DNA from 3 places in the Mesorhizobium sp. L103C105A0 genome. Region 2 is predicted to be linked to each of the others. Evidence: predicted binding sites of a transcription regulator. Region 2 holds the regulator's gene; each other region holds the start of a gene.
What was found. The regulator LexA, encoded in region 2, represses DNA repair genes until DNA is damaged. The targets are predictions, from matches to a motif close to TGTTCNNNNTGTGTTCNG.
Positions count from the first base shown of each region.

Region 1 (6,206 bases), on a different contig from region 2:
CCGCAACGATCTTGAGGAACCGGCGCAAGCAATACAGCCGCCCATCGGCAGAGCGCTTTCCCTGCTGAACAGGGCCGGATCTGGATTCTCGCGCATGTCGGGATCCGGCGCGACATGCTTCGGGCTGTTCGAGACCGGCAATGTCGCCAAGCGCGCCGCCGCCGAGATCCGCAGTCGCGAACCGGAGTGGTTTGTCGCCGCGACACGAAGCATCGCTTCGGAGGGGGCCGATGGCCAAAATTGACGAGAGCCGGCCGTTCATCCCGGTGCGCATCGCGGTGCTGACGGTGTCCGATACGCGCAGCCTTGCCGACGACAAATCCGGCCAGACGCTGGCTGATCGCATCGCCGAGGCCGGCCATGTCCTGGCCGCGCGCGACATCGTCACCGACGACCGGGAGAAAATCCGCGACAAGGTGCTGGGCTGGTCGCGCGACGAAGACATCGATGTCGTCATCACCACCGGCGGCACCGGTTTTACCGGCCGCGACGTGACGCCGGAGGCGCTGGAGCCGATCTTCGAGAAGCGCATGGATGGCTTTTCCGAAGTGTTCCACCGCATTTCCTACGACAAGATCGGCACCTCGACAGTGCAGAGCCGAGCGACGGGCGGCGTCGTCAACGCCACCTTCGTCTTCGTGCTGCCGGGCTCGCCCGGCGCCTGCAAGGACGCCTGGGACGGCATCCTGAAACCGCAGCTCGACTACCGCCACATGCCCTGCAACTTCGTCGAGATCATGCCGCGCCTGGACGAGCATTTGCGGCGCGGCAAGGCCGCCTCGTAAACCAAGGCAAAGTGCCGGCCAAGTGCTGCCTTTGTCAGGCAGAATGGCGGCTGCGCCTTCGAGAGGTCATTTCCTCCGGGTCGTCGGGCGGATAGTCTGTCGCCAAGTCAAGACGGAAGAGATCCAATGAGCGCGCACCGCGGCGGCTGCCATTGCGGCAACATCCACCTGACCTTCGAAACCGGAATTGAGCCGTCCGAGATGGAGATCCGCGCCTGCCAATGCGCCTTCTGCGTCCGGCATGGCTCACGCGCCGCCGCCGATCCGCAGGGGCGATTGATCGTCGCGGCCGAGGACGAGGCCCGGCTGCACCGATACCGGTTCGGATTGCGCACCGCCGATTATCTCATCTGCCGGGACTGCGGCGTCTATGTCGCTGCTGTGACCACCGACGGCGAACCGAGAGCGATCGTCATCGTCAATGCGCTGGATGACCGGCCGCGGTTCAACCGCGAGCCGGTCCCAATGGACTATGATGCCGAGAACAAAGAGGGTCGCATTGCCCGGCGGCAAGCGCGCTGGATGCCGGTCGAGATCCGCTCCGGCCTCAGCGGATGACCGGTTCGCCGTGGAAGCGGCGGCGCGAGGGCGGCGAGACGCCGAAGCCGACCTCCATCATCAGCCGTGGCGTGGTGGACGGCACGGTGCCCATGTGGAAGCCGAACGGGTCCTCGACGAAGCCGAGGCCGGCCTCGCCGGTCAGCGTGACCGGGCTGTCGTCGCCATAGACCTTGAGCACGTCTTGCGCCGGATGGCCGACCAGCAGCGTCAACTGGTGCTTGAGGCTGCGCCTGTTGTGGCTGCCTTTGACATAGACATGCGGGCCGGTGCCGGCATCGCAGGGCTTGAGATAGAAGAAGAATTTCAGCATCCGCCAGTCGTCGAGATCGAAATGATATTTGCCGAGCGAGGCAAGGTTCTTGTCGGCGTCGGAAGCCTCGCCGGTCGGAAAGCTCCACCAGACACGCGTGGTGATCAGCTTTGCCTGCCCGCCCAGATAGTGCTGGGCGATGTCGAGCAGCAGCGGATCGTTTTGGATGGCGAGTGCTGCCTTGCAGCTGAGGATGCGCTCGAAATAGTGGCCGCTGAGCAAAGAGCGGCCGAACCGCTTCTCGGCTTCTGCGTGTTCTCCGGGCATGAATTCGAGCCGGCGGTCGAAATTGCCGAAGCACGGCGTGCTCTGAGCAAAGCTGGCGATCTCTTCGTGGATTGCCTGCGGAAGGACCAGTCCGGAGAACAGGCCATCGGCGCGCAGCGCCGCGACGATCGACTTGAGGTCGACGCCCCTGAACATCGTCGCTCCGGCACTCTGCGCGGGGCGCGCGGCTTTGGCGCCAAGCCAGTGCAGTTTGCGCGCCGGCATGGTGCGGGCAAGCACGAACATCGGCAGCCATGCGGGATTTTCGCGCAGGTCGGACAGATAGGTCGGGATACGCACCGCAATGCGGCGGAGCTGGCTGCCGTTGCGGGCAATGGCTTCCAGACTGGGGGCGCCGGATTTGTCAGGGGACGAAAGGTTCATCGGGGTCCTCAGATATGAACGGCAGCAACGACGACGCGGCGCTTGCTTACCGCTCCGGCACTACCCAAGCCCCGATATCCCGCATCAACGGAATGCTAATCCCGCGTCAGCTTTTGTGCAATGCACAATAGCTTTTTGCGGCGAAAAAGAGGGATGGTGCTGCGACCGTGCCAATGCGGATGAGGCGCCGACGCTGCCCCTCATCCGCCCTTCGGGCACCCTTCTCCCTGGGAACGGGAAAAGGGAGAAAGATCACTTCTTCGGCGCCAGCCAGATTTCGGCGTCGAGCCGCCTGGTGGCGAGACCGCGCGCAAGGGCTTCGGCGCTGTGCGCGTTCTTCGACAGGGCAGCGGCCTGGCGCTTGCTGATGACCAGCCCTTCGGCCAGCGCCCGGTTGCCCGAAAACACCCGTGACAGGAACGGCGTGCGGCTGCCGCGCGCACGGGAAAAGCGCGCCGGCATGGTTTGCCGCGCCGTGTGAGCGACAACGTCGTCGATCCAGCCCTCCGCCAGCCTTGCGCCGGGTTCCAGAAACAGCAGCCAGTCACCCTTCGCCTGCCTGATTCCCGCGGCAATGCCGCCGGCCACGAAGTGGCAGCCGGCATGATCGGCAACCCGATGCGTCTGGTCGGTCGAGCCGGTGTCGCAGACGATGACATCGCGCACCACGCCCTCGACCGCGCCGCCGATCAACGAGGCGAGCGTGCGGGCAAGGCCTTCTTCGTCATCCCGGGTTTCGATGAGAACGCTGAGCATTTTTAGCCGAATAGCGGAAAGCCCGGCGCAGCGCCAGTTTTGCATGGCCCAACGAAAAAGTTCTTGCTTTGTTCTCATCAGCGAAATAGGATTATTTTCATGAACAGAGCGATTCGACAGCCAGCCGACAGTCCTTGGGAAAGGGCCAAAATGGAACATATCGTGCGTGCGGACATTGCTGCTTTCGGAGCAGGGCGAGCCGAGATGGCCAATGCGATGATCGAACAGAGCGGCATGCGCGTCCGTCCGGATCGCAACCGCGGCCGTTCCGCGGGCATCAACCCGTCCGGCCGGTTCGAGCCGGTCAGCCGGCATGTGTTCGACGACGGCTGGAATTCGCTGGAGGAATTGCCGCCGTTCAAGACCGAAGTGCAGGTCGAGAAGCCGCGCACCATCATCACCCGCAACGAATCGCCCGACATTTCCTTCGACCGCTCGATCAACCCCTATCGCGGCTGCGAGCATGGCTGCGTCTATTGTTTCGCCCGGCCGACGCATTCCTTCATGGGCCTGTCGCCGGGGCTGGATTTCGAAGCGAAGCTGTTTGCCAAGCCGGATGCGGCGCGGCTGCTCGACAAGGAACTGTCGAAGGATGGCTATCAGCCGCGCACCATCGCGATCGGCACCAACACCGATCCCTACCAGCAGATCGAGAAACAATACCGGATTATGCGCGAGATCCTCGAAGTGCTGGAGGCGCGCGGCCATCCGGTCGGCATCGTCACCAAATCCCATCTGGTGACGCGCGACATCGACATCTTGTCGCGCATGGCCGAACGGGGCTTGGCCAAGGTGGCGCTGTCGGTGACGACGATGGACCGCATGCTGGCGCGCACCATGGAGCCACGCGCGTCGACGCCGACCAAGCGGCTTGAGGCAATCCGGCAGCTTTCCGATGCCGGCATCCCGGCCTCTGTCATGGTGGCGCCGATCATTCCCGGCCTGACCGACCAGGAGATGGAGCGTATCCTCGATTCGGCACGCGCCGCAGGCGCCCGCGAGGCCGGCTATGTCATCCTGCGCCTGCCGCTCGAGGTGGCGCCGATCTTCAAGGACTGGCTGCTGCGCCACTATCCCGACCGCTACCGGCACGTGATGTCGCTGATCCGTTCGATGCGCGACGGCAAGGACTATGATTCGGAATGGGGCAAGCGGATGAAAGGCGCCGGCCCCTATGCCTGGCAGATCGGCCGGCGCTTCGAGATCACGGCCAAGCGGCTCGGCCTCAACGCCGAGCGGCGCACGCTCCGAACCGACCAGTTTGTCGCCGCCGCCAAGGCGACCGAGCAGCTGATGCTGCTCTGAGAGTAGCGCCTGCCCTGCCCTCGTGGTTGGCAGGCGACCCAAGAATCCCGTCCGGCCTGTCCCCCGGCCTGCAGACGGTGCCCTCCCGGTCTTGCCCCACTCGACCCTGGAGGGACTTGCGGAGAATCGGAGCCGATGCGAACCTCGCCGCAACATGGCTCGCGCGCGTTCCGATTCTCCGCTTCTTTTAGAAATCGTCGAAAAGCCCGACTTCTCCTTCGAGACGAAGGCGATGGCTGAAGGCCTGTGGCCGGTGGCAGGCATGGACGAGGCCGGCCGCGGTCCGCTGGCCGGGCCGGTGGTGGCGGCGGCGGTGATCCTCGATCCCGCCAACATTCCCGACGGGCTAGACGATTCCAAACGGCTCAACCATTTGCAGCGCGAGGCGCTGTTCCTGAAAATCCTGGGGTCAGCGCTCGGCGTGTCGATGGCCTCGGTCAGCGCCGAAGGCATTGACGGCAGCAATATCCTCAAGGCCAGCCTGGAAGCCATGCGCCGCGCCCTTGCCGGCCTGCCGATCCAGGCGAAGCTGGCGCTGGCCGATGGCCGCGATGTGCCGCCGGGCCTCCTCTGCGAAGGCCGCGCGCTGATCAAGGGCGACCAGCGCTCGCAATCGATCGCCGCCGCCTCGATCGTCGCCAAGGTGATGCGCGACCGCATGATGTGCGGCTGCGGCAGCCACCACGAACGCTACGGGTTCGAAGTCCATATGGGCTACGCCACCGTGCGGCACCGCACCGCGATCGAAGCGCATGGTCCGGTGGCAAGGCTGCACCGGGCGTCATTCGCGCCGTTCAGGCTGGGTGGAGTTGAGGTGGTTGAGCAAGAGAGCTTCGCCGGGTTGGAGTAATGATAATCTCCCCCCTTGAGGGGGAGATGGCCGGCAGGCCAGAGGGGGTCGCCGCGCGTGAAGCGCTAGCCCTTACTGGCCGCAGAAAGAGCGTCGCGGCCGGTCGCACCGAACCCCTCTGTCGCTTTTGGCGACATCTCCCCCTCAAGGGGGCAGATTGTCCGCGCTCAACAAAAAAGCCGCCAGGTTGCCCGGGCGGCTTGATGTCAGCGAGTTAACCCCGCTCAGTTCAGCCTGGCCTTCACGTCCTGCAGCGCGGACTTGAACAGGTCGGCGCCGGCCTTGGCGTCGATCTTGCCGGCAAGCAGCGTGCGGGCCGCCTCGACGGCGATGTCGACGGCGCTGGCGCGCACTTCGGCGACGGCTTCGCGCTCGGCCTGGCCGATCTTCTGCTCGGCAAGCGCAGTGCGACGGGTGACATAGTCTTCGGTCTTCTTGTGCGCCTCGGCGGCAAGCATGTCGGCCTCGCGCTTGGCGGCAGCGACGATGGCTGCGGCCTCCTGCTCGGCTTCCTTGCGCTTCTTCTGGTATTGGCCGAGCAGTTGCTGGGCCTCTTCGCGCAACCGGCGGGCTTCCGCAAGCTCGTCGCTGATCTTGGTCGCACGGGCGTCGAGCGACTTGGCGATCAGGCCTGGCACCTTGATGTAAACGGCAACGCCGAGGAAAATGACGAGGGCAACCGTTGCCCAAAGCGTTGCGAGAGATGTGGCGTCCATGATGTGCTCCTCACCGGGCCACGGATTTGACCGCAGCCGAGATCTCGGCCTTGCTCGTCTTGCCGCCGACAAGCGCATCGACGATGGCTGAAGCGGTGTCCTCGGCAATCATGCCGACTTCCTTCATGGCGTTGGCCTTGATGGAAGCAATGCTGGCCTCGGCCTCGCCGAGCTTCTTGTCGAGGGCGGCCTCGACCTTCTTGCGGGCAGCCTCGGCTTCAGCCTTGGCAGCGTCGTTGGCCTGCTGGCCGATCGCGTTGGCCTTGGCCTTG
Region 1 covers NZ_AYXF01000005.1:247,293-253,498, forward strand. Annotated here, with positions in the region: gene X727_RS147910 (4-(cytidine 5'-diphospho)-2-C-methyl-D-erythritol kinase) at 1-244, shown strand, start outside; gene moaB (molybdenum cofactor biosynthesis protein B) at 231-785, shown strand; gene X727_RS147900 (aldehyde-activating protein) at 912-1,343, shown strand; gene X727_RS147895 (hypothetical protein) at 1,333-2,307, opposite strand; gene X727_RS147890 (glycosyltransferase) at 2,560-3,063, opposite strand; gene X727_RS147885 (PA0069 family radical SAM protein) at 3,214-4,368, shown strand; gene X727_RS147880 (ribonuclease HII) at 4,523-5,218, shown strand; gene X727_RS147875 (F0F1 ATP synthase subunit B) at 5,443-5,934, opposite strand; gene X727_RS147870 (F0F1 ATP synthase subunit B) at 5,945-6,206, opposite strand, start outside.
Region 1: X727_RS147885 (PA0069 family radical SAM protein) is a predicted target of LexA. The motif match lies at 3,122-3,139, and genes of this name have one in related genera.

Region 2 (6,206 bases):
GTTCGCGCTGGCCATGGGCGGCCTCGCCATGACCTCGATCATCGCCGGCAGTGCAACCTTGCTGTTCGCCATCTGGCATTTTCAGCGTGTGTCGCCGCTCAGCCTGATCGCCAATCTGGCCGTGATGCCGATTGTTTCGTTGATCGTCATGCCCTTTGCCGTGCTCAGCGCACTGGCGATGCCGTTCGGCGCCGACGGGCCGTTCCTCTATGTGATGGGCAAGGGTCTGATGGCGATGATCGCTATATCGGCCTGGATTTCCGAGCGCTCGCCGGTCGACGCCGTCGGGCTGATCTCCATCCGCTCGGTGCTGTTGGTGGCGGTCGCCCTCGTCATCGCCACCATGGCCACCACCTGGCTCAGGTTGGCGGCCGTGCCTTTCGCGCTGGCCGGCCTGTTGACGGTGCCGCAGGTGCTTACGCCCGACGTGCTCATATCCGAGGATGCGCATCTGGTGGCCATGCCGATCGGTGGCGGCGAACTCGCCCTCAACCGCGAACGCTCCAACGAATTCACCACGGACAATTGGAAACGGGCGCTGCGGGCCGAAACCATTATCCCACCTGAGATTTTCGAGGCAACAGATACGCGGTTCGATCTCGATCCGCTCGATCTGCCGCCCGGCTCGCCCTTCTATTGCACCGGCGATCTCTGTATCGCCCGGCACCCTTCCGGAGCCATTGTAGCGCTTGCGAAAGACCGCAAGACGGCGCGGCCGGCCTGTGCCTTCGCGAGCCTGATCGTCATCGATGACGCCACCGCCTACAATCCGTGCCGCGACCCGCTGGTGCTGGTCGTGACTAAGAAACAGCTGGCCCGCGACGGCAGCGCCGCCGTCTTCTTCGATCCGCAATCGGCAGCGGCAGCGCCAACCATCCGCTTCGCCGTCGACAAGCCGTATCGCCCCTGGCACGAGCAACGCCGCTTCTCCCGCGAAGCGCGCGGCCTGCCGCCTTACAACCAGCGTGAAAAGTACAAACCCAAGCCGGCTCAGTAGCGCCGGATCAATCCGACAAGCTTGCCCTGCACCTTCACCCTGTCCGGTCCAAAAATGCGGGTCTCGTAGGCCGGGTTGGCGGCTTCCAGGGCGATCGAGGCGCCCTTGCGGCGGAAGCGTTTCAGGGTCGCTTCCTCATCGTCGACCAACGCCACCACGATCTCGCCGGGGCTGGCTGTGTCGGCATTGCGGATGATGACCGTGTCGCCATCGAAAATGCCGGCCTCGATCATCGAATCGCCCTTAACCTCGAGCGCGTAGTGTTCGCCGCCCATGATCATGTCGGGCGGCACCGAGATCGAATGGGTCTGATGCTGGATGGCGTCGATCGGCACGCCGGCGGCGATGCGTCCCATAACCGGGATTGAAATCGCGGAAACGGCATCGTCATTGCCGGCCGACATCGAACGCGACGGCGAGCCCGGCTTGATCTGGCGGCCGAGACCGCCTTGGCCCATCGCGCCTTGTCCCTGGCCGCCTTGCCCTTGGCCGGTTTGACCAAGACTGCCCTGAATGACGCTCGGCGAAAACTTCCTCGCCGCATTGAGGCCTGGTGCGATCGAGTCGGGTAGCCGCAGCACTTCCAGCGCGCGCGCCCGGTTCGGCAGCCGGCGAATGAAACCGCGCTCCTCAAGCGCTGTGATCAGTCGGTGGATGCCGGACTTGGAGGCGAGGTCGAGCGCTTCCTTCATCTCGTCGAAGGACGGCGGGATTCCGCTCTCCTTCAGGCGTTCATGGATGAACATCAGAAGCTCATGTTGTTTGCGCGTCAGCATCGCGGCCCCCAAGGGTTCTGAAACCAGAATCGGAAAAAACAAACCCAGAACAAACACTATCTGTTCCAGTTGTGTTCCGCAACCTTTTAAAGTTTAATGAATGTGTTGACGTTTTGTTCAGCGTAACGTTCGGCGCTGCGAGCGCCGCCTGCGCCCAGTTGCCAGCAACGGGGTGAAACGAAGACAAAGTGCCCTGCGTCGTCGGTTACGATCGCCGCTTCCCTTTCGGACGGGGCTGCGCAGCATCCGCGCCGGGTTCGCTCTGGGCATAGACCTGCAGCGTGGAGCCGATGTGAGCGGTCATCAGAGTTTTCGCACGTTCGACGTCGCGATCGAGGGCCGCTTCCATCAGGGCGGTATGGTGTTCGATCGCCACGGCGTCGCGCAGGGCCGCCACGGCCTTCCGGTGCCCATCCGTGCGGCCGGCGGCGGCGCGCAGCGTGGGGGCCAGACCCAGAAAGCGGTGATGGCGATGCAATTGGTCGGAAATCGTTGCATTGAAGCGCAGCAGCCAGCTGGATGTCGCGGCACTGAGCAGCGCCGCATGGAAGGCATCGTGTTTTTCGTACCACGCGTCGACCGCATCATCCGATGGATCGTCGAGAACAGACCCGCACCGTGAGAGACGATAGTGGGCGGCAACGACCGCGTCTTCCCACTCACGGTCGCCTTTCTCGATCGATTCCACCAGCAGGGGCAGTTCGACCACCAGCCGCGCACGCGCCAGATCCTCGAGCTCCGCCCGAGAGACGGGAGCGACCGCAAACCCGCGGTTGCTGATGGCGGTCACAAGCCGTTCCGCCTCCAGCCGCGACAGCGCTTCGCGCAACGGCGTCCAGCCGATGCCGTAGGTGTTGCGCAACGTGCTCAGCTTCAACGGCGCGGCAGGCGCCAGCCGGGTCGCAAGAATATCGCGCCTGAGCAGGCGATAGGCCACTTCCGTCTTCGAGGTCTGCTCGTCATCCAGCATCGTGATCCATCAGTCATAAACGCTCGGCGGATCATTATATATCAAAGCCTTTCAATGGGTGAATTATATATAATGTTTGACAGTTCAAGGGCGACCACTCAAGATCGCCGGCATGTTTGGGCGGCAGGCTCCGCCGCGCGCGTTTGTCCATGGAGGGGCGCCGGATCATGAGCACGACACCCGATCTCGCTACAATCGAAGCAATGGATGCCGCCGATCCGCTGCGCTCCATGCGCGAACGCTTTGTCTTGCCGCAAGGCGTAATTTATCTCGACGGCAATTCGCTGGGTGCCGCGTCACCAGCCGTCTTCAGCGAATTGCAGCAGGCCGCCACGCAGGAATGGGCGCACGACCTCATTCGCGCCTGGAACACCGCTGGCTGGTTCAACATGCCGGTGGAACTGGGAGATCAGCTCGGACGACTGATCGGCGCGGCTGACGGGCAGACGGTGGTCTGCGACACAACCTCGATCAACATCTACAAGTTGCTGCACGCCGCGCTCGGCATGCGGCCGAATCGGTCGGTCATCGTTGCCGAGGGCGACAGTTTCCCGACCGACCTCTACATGGCCGAAGGCGTCGCCTCGACCCGGCCGGGAACGCGGCTGCGGCTGGAGGGCGTCGACGCGGCCGCAATCGAGGACCTGATCGACGACAGCGTTGCCGTCATCCTGGTCAACCACGTCAACTACAAATCCGGCCAGTTGCGCGACATGGCGGCGCTGACGCGCAAGGCACATGACGCCGGCGCGCTGATCATCTGGGATCTCTGCCACACCGCCGGCGCCTTGCCGGTCGAACTCGACCGTGCCAATGCCGATTTCGCCGTCGGCTGCACCTACAAATACCTCAATGGCGGCCCGGGCTCGCCAGCCTTCATCTACGCGGCCGAGCGCCACCATGACGATGCCCACCAGCCGCTCAGCGGCTGGTGGGGCCATGCGCGGCCCTTTGCCTTCGAGCAGGGCTTTGCCGTCGGCAGCGGCATTCGCCGCTTCCTGTGCGGAACGCAGCCGGTGCTGTCGATGCGGGCGCTCAAGGGCGCGCTCGATATCTGGAACGACATCGATATGGCGGCGGTGCGCAGAAAAAGCATCGCGCTGACCGACCTGTTTATCCAGCTCGTCGAAGCCAGATGCGGCGCCTACGGGCTTGAACTGGAAAGTCCTCGCGACGGCAGCCAGCGCGGCAGCCAGGTGTCGTTCCTCCATCCGCATGGCTATCAGGTGATGCGCGCGCTGATCGAGCGCGGCGTGATCGGCGATTTCCGGGCGCCGTCGACCATCCGTTTCGGCTTCACGCCGCTCTATGTCGGATATGGCGATGTCTGGCAGGCGGTCGAAGTCCTGGAGGATATTCTGCGCACCGGCGCCTGGCAGGACGCCCGCTTCGCGGTGAAGACCGCGGTTACGTGAGAAAATAGAGCAATTTCAGGAAAAGTGTGAAGCGGTTTTCCGTCCGAAATTGCGTCAACCAAAGAGCTAGAGCATTTCGCCGTTTCCGTTAAACGGTGAAATGCTCTAGAGCCGGGTGCGGACCGTCCAGAGCTCCGGAAACAGCACGACCTCCAGCATCTTCTTCAGATAGGAGGCGCCTGAGGTGCCGCCCGTGCCGCGCTTCAAGCCGATGATGCGCTCGACCGTGGTGACGTGGTTGAAGCGCCAGCGGCGGAAATAATCCTCGAAGTCGACCAGCTTCTCGGCCAGTTCGTAGAGCATCCAGTAGCGCTGCGGGTCGCGGTAGACGGTTTGCCAGGCAGCCAGCACTTCTTCGTTCTCGACGCGCGTCTCGCGCCAGTCCGTGCGACTGGCGTCGGCGCCGATGTCGAAGCCATTGCGCGCCAAAAGCAGAAGCGCCTCATCATAGAGCGACGGCGTGGCCAGGATGGCTTCCAGCCTGTCCGTAAGGTCGGGCCGGTGCTTGTGCGGCCCGAGCATGGCAAGGTTGCGGTTGCCGGCCATGAACTCGATAGCGCGGTACTGCCACGACTGGAAGCCCGAGGATTGGCCGAGCGCGTCGCGAAACTCGGTGTATTCGCTTGGCGTCATCGTGCGCAGCACGTCCCAGGCATTGTTGAGCTGCTCGAAGATGCGCGCGACGCGAGACAGCATCTTGAAGCTCGGTTCGAGGCGGTCGGCGCGGATAGAGCGGATCGCGGCGCCGATCTCGTGTAAAGCGAGCTTCATCCACAATTCCGATGTCTGATGCTGGATGATGAACAGCATCTCGTCATGGGCCGAAGACAGCGGCGCCTGCGCATCGAGCACCTTGTCCAGCTGCAGATAGTCGCTGTAGGACATCCGCTCCTTGAACGACATCTGCGCGCCATCGGACGCCGGATCGTGCGGCTTAATCAATTGCTCTTCTCCGCGCGCAACCGGAAGCGCTGGATCTTGCCGGTCTGGGTTTTGGGCAAGGCGTCGATGAACTTCACCGAACGCGGATATTTGTAGGGCGCGATCGTTGCCTTGACGTGGTCCTGCAGGCGTTTGACGGTCAATGCGTCCGGCGAAACACCTTGCACAAGCACGATATGCGCCTCGACGATCTGGCCGCGTTCACCGTCCTCGGCGCCGGTCACCGCGCATTCGGCGACGTCGGGATGCGAGAGCAGCGCCGCTTCGACCTCGGGGCCGGCGATGTTGTAGCCGGCGCTGACGATCATGTCGTCGGAACGCGCGGCGAAGTGGAAGAAGCCATCCTCGTCCTGCGTGAACGTATCGCCGGTGAGATTCCAGCCGTCGCGGACATAGTCCTTTTGCCTGGCATCGGCCATGTAGCGGCAGCCGGTCGGGCCGCGCACCGCCAGCCGGCCAGTAGAGCCGCGCGGCAACTCCCGCATCTCGTCATCGACGATGCGTGCCTGATAGCCGCCGACGGGTTTGCCTGTGGAGGCCGGCTTCATGTCGTCGAAGCGGTTGGAGATGAAGATATGCAGCATCTCGGTGGCGCCGATCCCATCGAGGATCGGCTTGCCGGTCTTCTCAGTCCATTCCTCGAAGACAGGCGCCGGCAGCGTCTCGCCCGCCGAAACCGCGACGCGCAGCGAGGACAGGTCAGCGCCTTGATCCATGGCCTTGAGCATGGCCCGATAGGCGGTTGGAGCGGTGAAGGAAATGGTCGCTTTGTAGGTCTCGATGATGTGGATCATGTTGGGTGGCGTCGCCTGTTCCAGCAACGTCGCCGCGGCGCCGAAACGCAGCGGGAAGATGGCGAGCCCGCCAAGACCGAAGGTAAAGGCAAGGGGCGGGGAGCCGACGAAGATGTCGTCGGGCGTCACCTCCAGGATTTCGCGGGCATAGGCGTCGGCGACGATCAGCAGGTCGCGGTGGAAATGCATCGTCGCCTTCGGCACGCCGGTGGTGCCGGAGGTGAAGCCGAGCAGGGCGACATCGTCGCGGCCGGTGTTGACGGCAGTGAAGGTGACCGGCTTGTCGAGGGCGGCGCGGTCGAGTTCCGCGTC
Region 2 covers NZ_AYXF01000003.1:107,900-114,105, reverse strand. Annotated here, with positions in the region: gene X727_RS153580 (ComEC/Rec2 family competence protein) at 1-997, shown strand, start outside; gene lexA (transcriptional repressor LexA) at 991-1,773, opposite strand; gene X727_RS153590 (GntR family transcriptional regulator) at 1,979-2,743, opposite strand; gene kynU (kynureninase) at 2,911-4,158, shown strand; gene kynA (tryptophan 2,3-dioxygenase) at 4,264-5,100, opposite strand; gene X727_RS153605 (AMP-binding protein) at 5,097-6,206, opposite strand, start outside.

Region 3 (6,206 bases), 230 kb from region 2:
CCAGGAAGGAGGACGAGCGCAGATGATCGGCAATGACGCGGAAGGAGGCGACCGTCTCCTTGTCCGGGCCCTGCCCGAGCGCTGACGAGGCCGCATCGATCAGATGACGGAACAGGTCGGTCTCGAAGACGCTCTCCACCCCTTGCAGGATGGAGGCCATGCGCTCCAGGCCCATGCCGGTGTCGATCGACGGCCGCGGCAGGTCGATGCGCTCATCCTTGGTGACCTGCTCATATTGCATGAACACCAGGTTCCAGAATTCAAGGAAGCGGTCGCCATCCTCCTCCGGGCTGCCGGGAGGGCCGCCCCAGATGTGCTCGCCACGGTCGATGAAGATTTCCGAGCACGGCCCGCACGGTCCGGTGTCGCCCATAGCCCAGAAATTGTCGGAGGTCGGGATGCGGATGATGCGGTCATCGGAGAAACCGGCGATCTTCTTCCAGAAGCCGGCCGCCTCGTCATCGGTGTGATAGACGGTGACCAGCAGCTTGTCCTTGTTCAGCCCGAACTCCTTGGTGATCAGGTTCCAGGCCAGTTCGATGGCGCGCTCCTTGAAATAGTCGCCGAAGGAGAAATTGCCGAGCATTTCGAAGAAGGTCAGATGGCGCGCGGTGTAGCCGACATTGTCGAGGTCGTTGTGCTTGCCGCCGGCGCGCACGCTTTTCTGCGCGGTGGTGGCGCGCGAATAGGACCGCTTCTCCAGGCCGGTGAAGACGTTCTTGAACTGCACCATGCCGGCATTGGTGAACATCAGCGTCGGGTCGTTGCGCGGCACCAGCGGGCTCGAGGCCACGACCTCGTGGCCCTCCTTGCGGAAATAGTCGAGGAATGTCGACCGGATCTCGTTCACGCCACTCATGACTGCTGCCTTTTCGCGAAAACCGCCGGCACGGCCGGCGGACACTGGTCTCTGCTTTTTAGAAGATTGACTTGGCCTTTTAGCGGGCACGCCCCACCCTGTCCAGAAACACGGAATTGGGCCAATCCGGCAACTGCCAAGCCGGCTTCACGCTGCCCAAAAACGAAAACCGCCGGCGCGAAGGCCGGCGGTTTGAAACGCAATACTAAAGAACTCGGTTACTTAAGCATCGGGTAATAGACCGGATTTATGGCCGAACTCTGGCCGTACCCTACATGGCACCGGATTCTTCCTCGAAGCCGTCGTCGCTTTCGCCGCGCTCGGGGCCGCCATTCTCGAGAAACTTCTCGGCAATCAGCCCGGCATTCTGCCGCAGTGCCAGTTCGATCTCGCGCGCCGTGTCGGGATTGTCGCGCAGGAACAGTTTGGCGTTTTCACGACCTTGGCCGAGACGCTGCGAATTGTAGGAGAACCACGCGCCCGACTTCTCGACCACGCCGGCCTTGACGCCGAGGTCGACCAGCTCGCCGGTCTTGGACACGCCCTCGCCATACATGATGTCGAACTCGACCACCTTGAAGGGCGGCGCCAGCTTGTTCTTGACGACCTTGACGCGGGTCTGGTTGCCGACGACCTCGTCGCGGTCCTTGACCGAGCCGATGCGGCGGATGTCGAGGCGCACCGAAGCGTAGAATTTCAGCGCGTTGCCGCCGGTCGTGGTTTCCGGCGAACCGAACATGACGCCGATCTTCATGCGGATCTGGTTGATGAAGATGACCATGGTGTTGGAGCGCGAGATCGAGGCGGTCAGCTTGCGCAGCGCCTGGCTCATCAGACGAGCCTGGAGACCGGGCAGCGAATCGCCCATCTCGCCCTCGATTTCAGCGCGCGGCGTCAGGGCGGCCACCGAATCGACCACCAGAACGTCGATGGCGCCGGAACGCACCAGCGTGTCGCAAATTTCCAGCGCCTGCTCGCCGGTGTCGGGCTGCGAGATCAGCAGGTTTTCGAGGTCCACGCCGAGCTTGCGGGCATAGACCGGGTCGAGCGCATGCTCGGCATCGACGAAGGCGCAGATACCGCCCTTCTTCTGGGCTTCGGCAACTGTGTGCAGCGCCAGTGTCGTCTTGCCCGAGCTTTCCGGCCCGTAGATCTCGACAATGCGGCCGCGCGGCAGGCCACCGACGCCAAGCGCGATGTCGAGGCCAAGCGATCCGGTCGGCACGGTTTCAATCTCGACGACCTGCTCGTTGGCGCCCAGCCGCATGATCGAGCCCTTGCCGAAGGCGCGCTCGATTTGCGACAGCGCCGCGTCCAGAGCCTTTGATTTGTCCACCGCTTTGTCCTCTACAAGCCGCAAAGTATTCTGAGCCATGATACATCACCCCTTGGTCGTCAATGAAGGCCGGACAATCCGTAATCCCTGCCCTATTTGTACCTTTTTTGTTCTCGTTTGGCAAGAGGGGTCAAATATCTGAAAAGCAATCTTTATCCGGATTTGTTCTTTTTTTGTCTCATGGTTTCGTTTCCGGATGTATCCACCATTGGGCCAGGCGCTCCGGCGGTTTGGCTCCGCCCGAATCGCTGGCTTGCTTGCGAAGCTCCGTCGCACAGCCTAGCGCTTGTCTGGTTCGAATAACAAAGGTCATATCGCCTACATGGTGAAATCAGCAAAAATACTGGCGGTGGGCGGCGCCCATATCGACCGGCGCGGTCAGGTGTCCGGTGCTTACGTGCCGGCGGCGTCCAACCCCGGCACGATGCGCGAGGATGTCGGCGGCGGCGTCTTCAACGCGCTGCGCAGCCTCGTGCGGCGCGGCGTCTCGGCCTCGCTTTTGTCGGTGCGCGGCGGCGATGCCTCGGCCGAGACGGTTGCGCGCGCCATCACTGAGGCCGGCATTGCCGATCTGTCGGCGGTGTTCCTCGACCGCACCACGCCGAGCTACACGGCGCTGATCGATCGCGACGGCGAGCTGATCACCGGCTTTGCCGATATGGCGCTCTACGATTTGGCGTTCCCCAAGCAGATCCGCCGCTCCAAGGTGCGCGAGGTGGTCGCCGAGGTCGATGCGGTGCTCTGCGACGCCAATCTGCCATCAACGGCGCTGGAGCGGCTGGTGGGGGTCGCCGCCGGCAAGCCGGTGTTCGCCATCGCCATTTCGCCGGCCAAGGTGGTGCGGCTGATACCGGTGCTGAAGGAACTCGCGCAGGTCTTCATGAACCGGCGCGAGGCCATGGTGCTGGCCGGCGTCGATGCCAATGCCACCGAGCGCGAGACCGTCGACGGACTGCGCTGCAGCGGCCTCACCAGTGGCGTGGTGACGGCGGGCGACGGCCTGGTGCTGGGATTCGACGAAGCCGGCGCCTTCTCTATCCTGCCGCCGGCGCCGAGAAAAGTCGCCGACGTCACCGGCGCCGGCGACGCGCTGGCCGGCGCCACCATCGCTGCCCTGCTGCGCGGCCTGGCATTGCGCCAGGCCCTCCGCGAAGGCGTTGCCGCGGCGACGCTCGCCATCGAAAGTTCGGATGCCGTGCCGGCCTTCACCGCCGCGACCTTCACCGAGGCACTGGCTCTTGTACCCGACGCACAGGAAATGGCATGAGGGCGGCCAATTGCCATTGCCGGAGCGCGACGTCCAAGCGGACGCGCGGATCTCCGGATCGGAGACCATCATGACACCGCAAAGCGCCCGCCCCTTCATCGACATCCACGCGCCCGTGGCCGAGGCGCTCGCCGCTGGCCGCCCCGTCGTGGCGCTGGAAAGCACCATCATCACCCATGGCATGCCTTACCCCGACAATGGCGCCATGGCCGCCAATGTCGAAAAGATCATCCTGGACAATGGCGCGGTGCCGGCGACGATCGCCGTGGTTGCCGGCCGCATCAAGATCGGGCTGTCCGACGGCGAGCGCGAGTCGCTGGCGATGACCGGCGACGCCATGAAGCTGTCGCGCGCCGATCTCGGCTTTGCGGTGGCGCAAGGCCGCACCGGCGGCACCACGGTCGCCGCCACCATGATCGCGGCCGACATGGTCGGGATCAAGGTGTTCGCCACCGGCGGCATTGGCGGCGTCCACAAGGGCGCGGAAAAGAGCTTCGACATCTCGGCCGATCTCGACGAGTTGGCGCGCACGCCGGTCATCGTCGTCTCGGCCGGCGCCAAGGCGATCCTCGACATCGAAAAGACGCTGGAAGTGCTGGAGACGCGCGGCGTGCCGGTGATTGGCCATGGCTGCGAGACGATGCCGGCCTTCTGGTCGCGGCATTCCCCGTTCCGCGCGCCGCTGACCCTGCACAGACCGGAAGAGATCGCGCATTTCTACAAGACCAGGGCGGCACTTGGCCTGGTCGGCGGCATGCTGATCGCCAACCCGGTGCCGCAGGACGATGAAATCCCGGCCGACGAGATGGCCGGCTATATCGAGGCCGCGCAGAAGGCGGCCGAGGCGCAGAATGTGACCGGTAAGGCGGTGACGCCGTTCCTGCTGGGCAAAATCCTCGACCTGACCGGCGGCCGGAGCTTGAAGACCAACATCGCGCTGGTCGAGAACAATGCGCGGTTGGCGGCGAGGATTGCGAAGGCGCTGTAGGATCGCCTACGTCGGCGGGACAGCACCCCCCTCTGGCCTGCCGGCCATCTCCCCCGCAAGGAGGGAGATTAACAGCTTAGCCGCAGGCTCCCATTTTCAACGTTGGTGATTGGCGAAGGCCAATGTGACAACTGATCTCCCCCCTTGCGGGGGAGATGTCCGGCAGGACAGAGGGGGTGGGAAGAAACGCGGCGGTCCCGGTTCACTTCCCCGCCCGCCGCCCCGCCTCATACGCCCGGCGCGCCCACACCCTCATCTCGTCAGGATCATCAAACGCGTCGTCGGGAATGCTCCAGTACGGCATCGCGACCAGCTTGCCGTGGCGGGTGCCGGTATAGGTCCATTGCTTGCAGCCGGCGGCTTCGAAGTCGGGCGCGCTTTGCTCGTCAGCCTTGAGCAGCAATTCGCCGCGCAGCACGATAGCGACGATGACGCTGTCGAAATAGATACCCTTGCCGCCGAACAGTTTTCGGATACTGACCGGGCCGAGGCCTTCGAACAGTTCTTCGATGCGTTCATTGTCCATGCCGCAATCATGTCACCGGGCTTGCCACGGCTGCAACCAAAAACCATGCTGGCAAGTTGAGAGCCATCCGTCGGAGTTTTGTCATGCCGCTGCTGCTCAAGGGATCCTGCCGCTGCGATGCCGTCCATTTCGAGGTGGAGAGCAACACGCCGGTGCCGTTCATGCTGTGCTACTGCTCGATCTGCCGCAAGCAGCAGGGCGGCGGGGGCTTCGCCATCAATCTCGGCGCCGATTACAAGACGCTGAAAATCAAGGGCAAGCGCAATCTCGGCGTCTACCAGGCCGAGATCGCGGACGACGAGCATCCAAACTGCGAGATTTCGACCGGCGAGCGCAATTTCTGCAAGAAGTGCGGTTCGGCGCTCTGGCTCTACGATCCGACCTGGCCGGAACTGGTGCACCCCTTCGCCTCGGCAATCGACAGCGAGTTGCCGAAGCCGCCGGAGAAGGTGCATCTGATGTTGAAATACAAGGCGAGTTGGGTCGAGCCGGTGATCGGCAAAAAGGACAAGGTCTTCGACGTCTATCCCGAGGAATCGATCGCCGACTGGCACAAGCGGACGAAGATGTGGGTGAAGTAAGCAGGGAGGCGCGGAGCGCGACTTCCGATGGTCAGCGCTGCCCCTCATCCGGCCCTTCGGGCCGTTCGTCATTCGAAAAGCCAAGCAATTGGCTTTTCGCCCGCTGCGCGGACCATTTCCTCACCTCCCCGTGAACGGGGAGAAGGAAGATCAGGCCGAAGCGCGCGCCTCAGCCAGCGCCTTCAGGTCGGCGGGCTTCAGTTCGACGGATTCGCCGCAGCCGCAGGCCGAACTCTGGTTCGGGTTGTGGAAGGTGAAGCCGGTGCGCAGCGTGGTCTGCTCGAAATCCATCTCGGTGCCGAACAGGAAAAGGGCAGCCTCGGGCGCGACATAGACATGCGCGCCGTCGCGTTCGATATGGTCGTCCTTGGTATTGGGCTCGGTCACCAGGTCGACCGTGTATTCCATGCCGGCGCAGCCGCCCTTCTTGATGCCGAGGCGAATGCCATGCGCATTGTCGCGCGTGGCGACGATCTCGCGCACCCGGTCGGCGGCCTTTTCGGTCATCGTGATGACGGCGAAGCGTCCCATTCTTTTTCCTCTTCCATTCCATGCAGGTTCAAGGCCTGCCGAATGATTCCTCACCTAAAATGGTGAAGTTTTACCACTGGTGCAAGTGCACCAACCTCAGTCAACCTAGTACCAGCCC
Region 3 covers NZ_AYXF01000003.1:335,311-341,516, forward strand. Annotated here, with positions in the region: partial or broken gene alaS (alanine--tRNA ligase) at 1-859, opposite strand, end outside; gene recA (recombinase RecA) at 1,131-2,234, opposite strand; gene X727_RS152500 (carbohydrate kinase family protein) at 2,518-3,462, shown strand; gene X727_RS152495 (pseudouridine-5'-phosphate glycosidase) at 3,533-4,450, shown strand; gene X727_RS152490 (TfoX/Sxy family protein) at 4,653-4,976, opposite strand; gene X727_RS152485 (GFA family protein) at 5,060-5,557, shown strand; gene sufA (Fe-S cluster assembly scaffold SufA) at 5,708-6,088, opposite strand; gene X727_RS152475 (SUF system Fe-S cluster assembly protein) at 6,194-6,206, opposite strand, start outside.
Region 3: recA (recombinase RecA) is a predicted target of LexA. The motif match lies at 2,293-2,310, and genes of this name have one in related genera.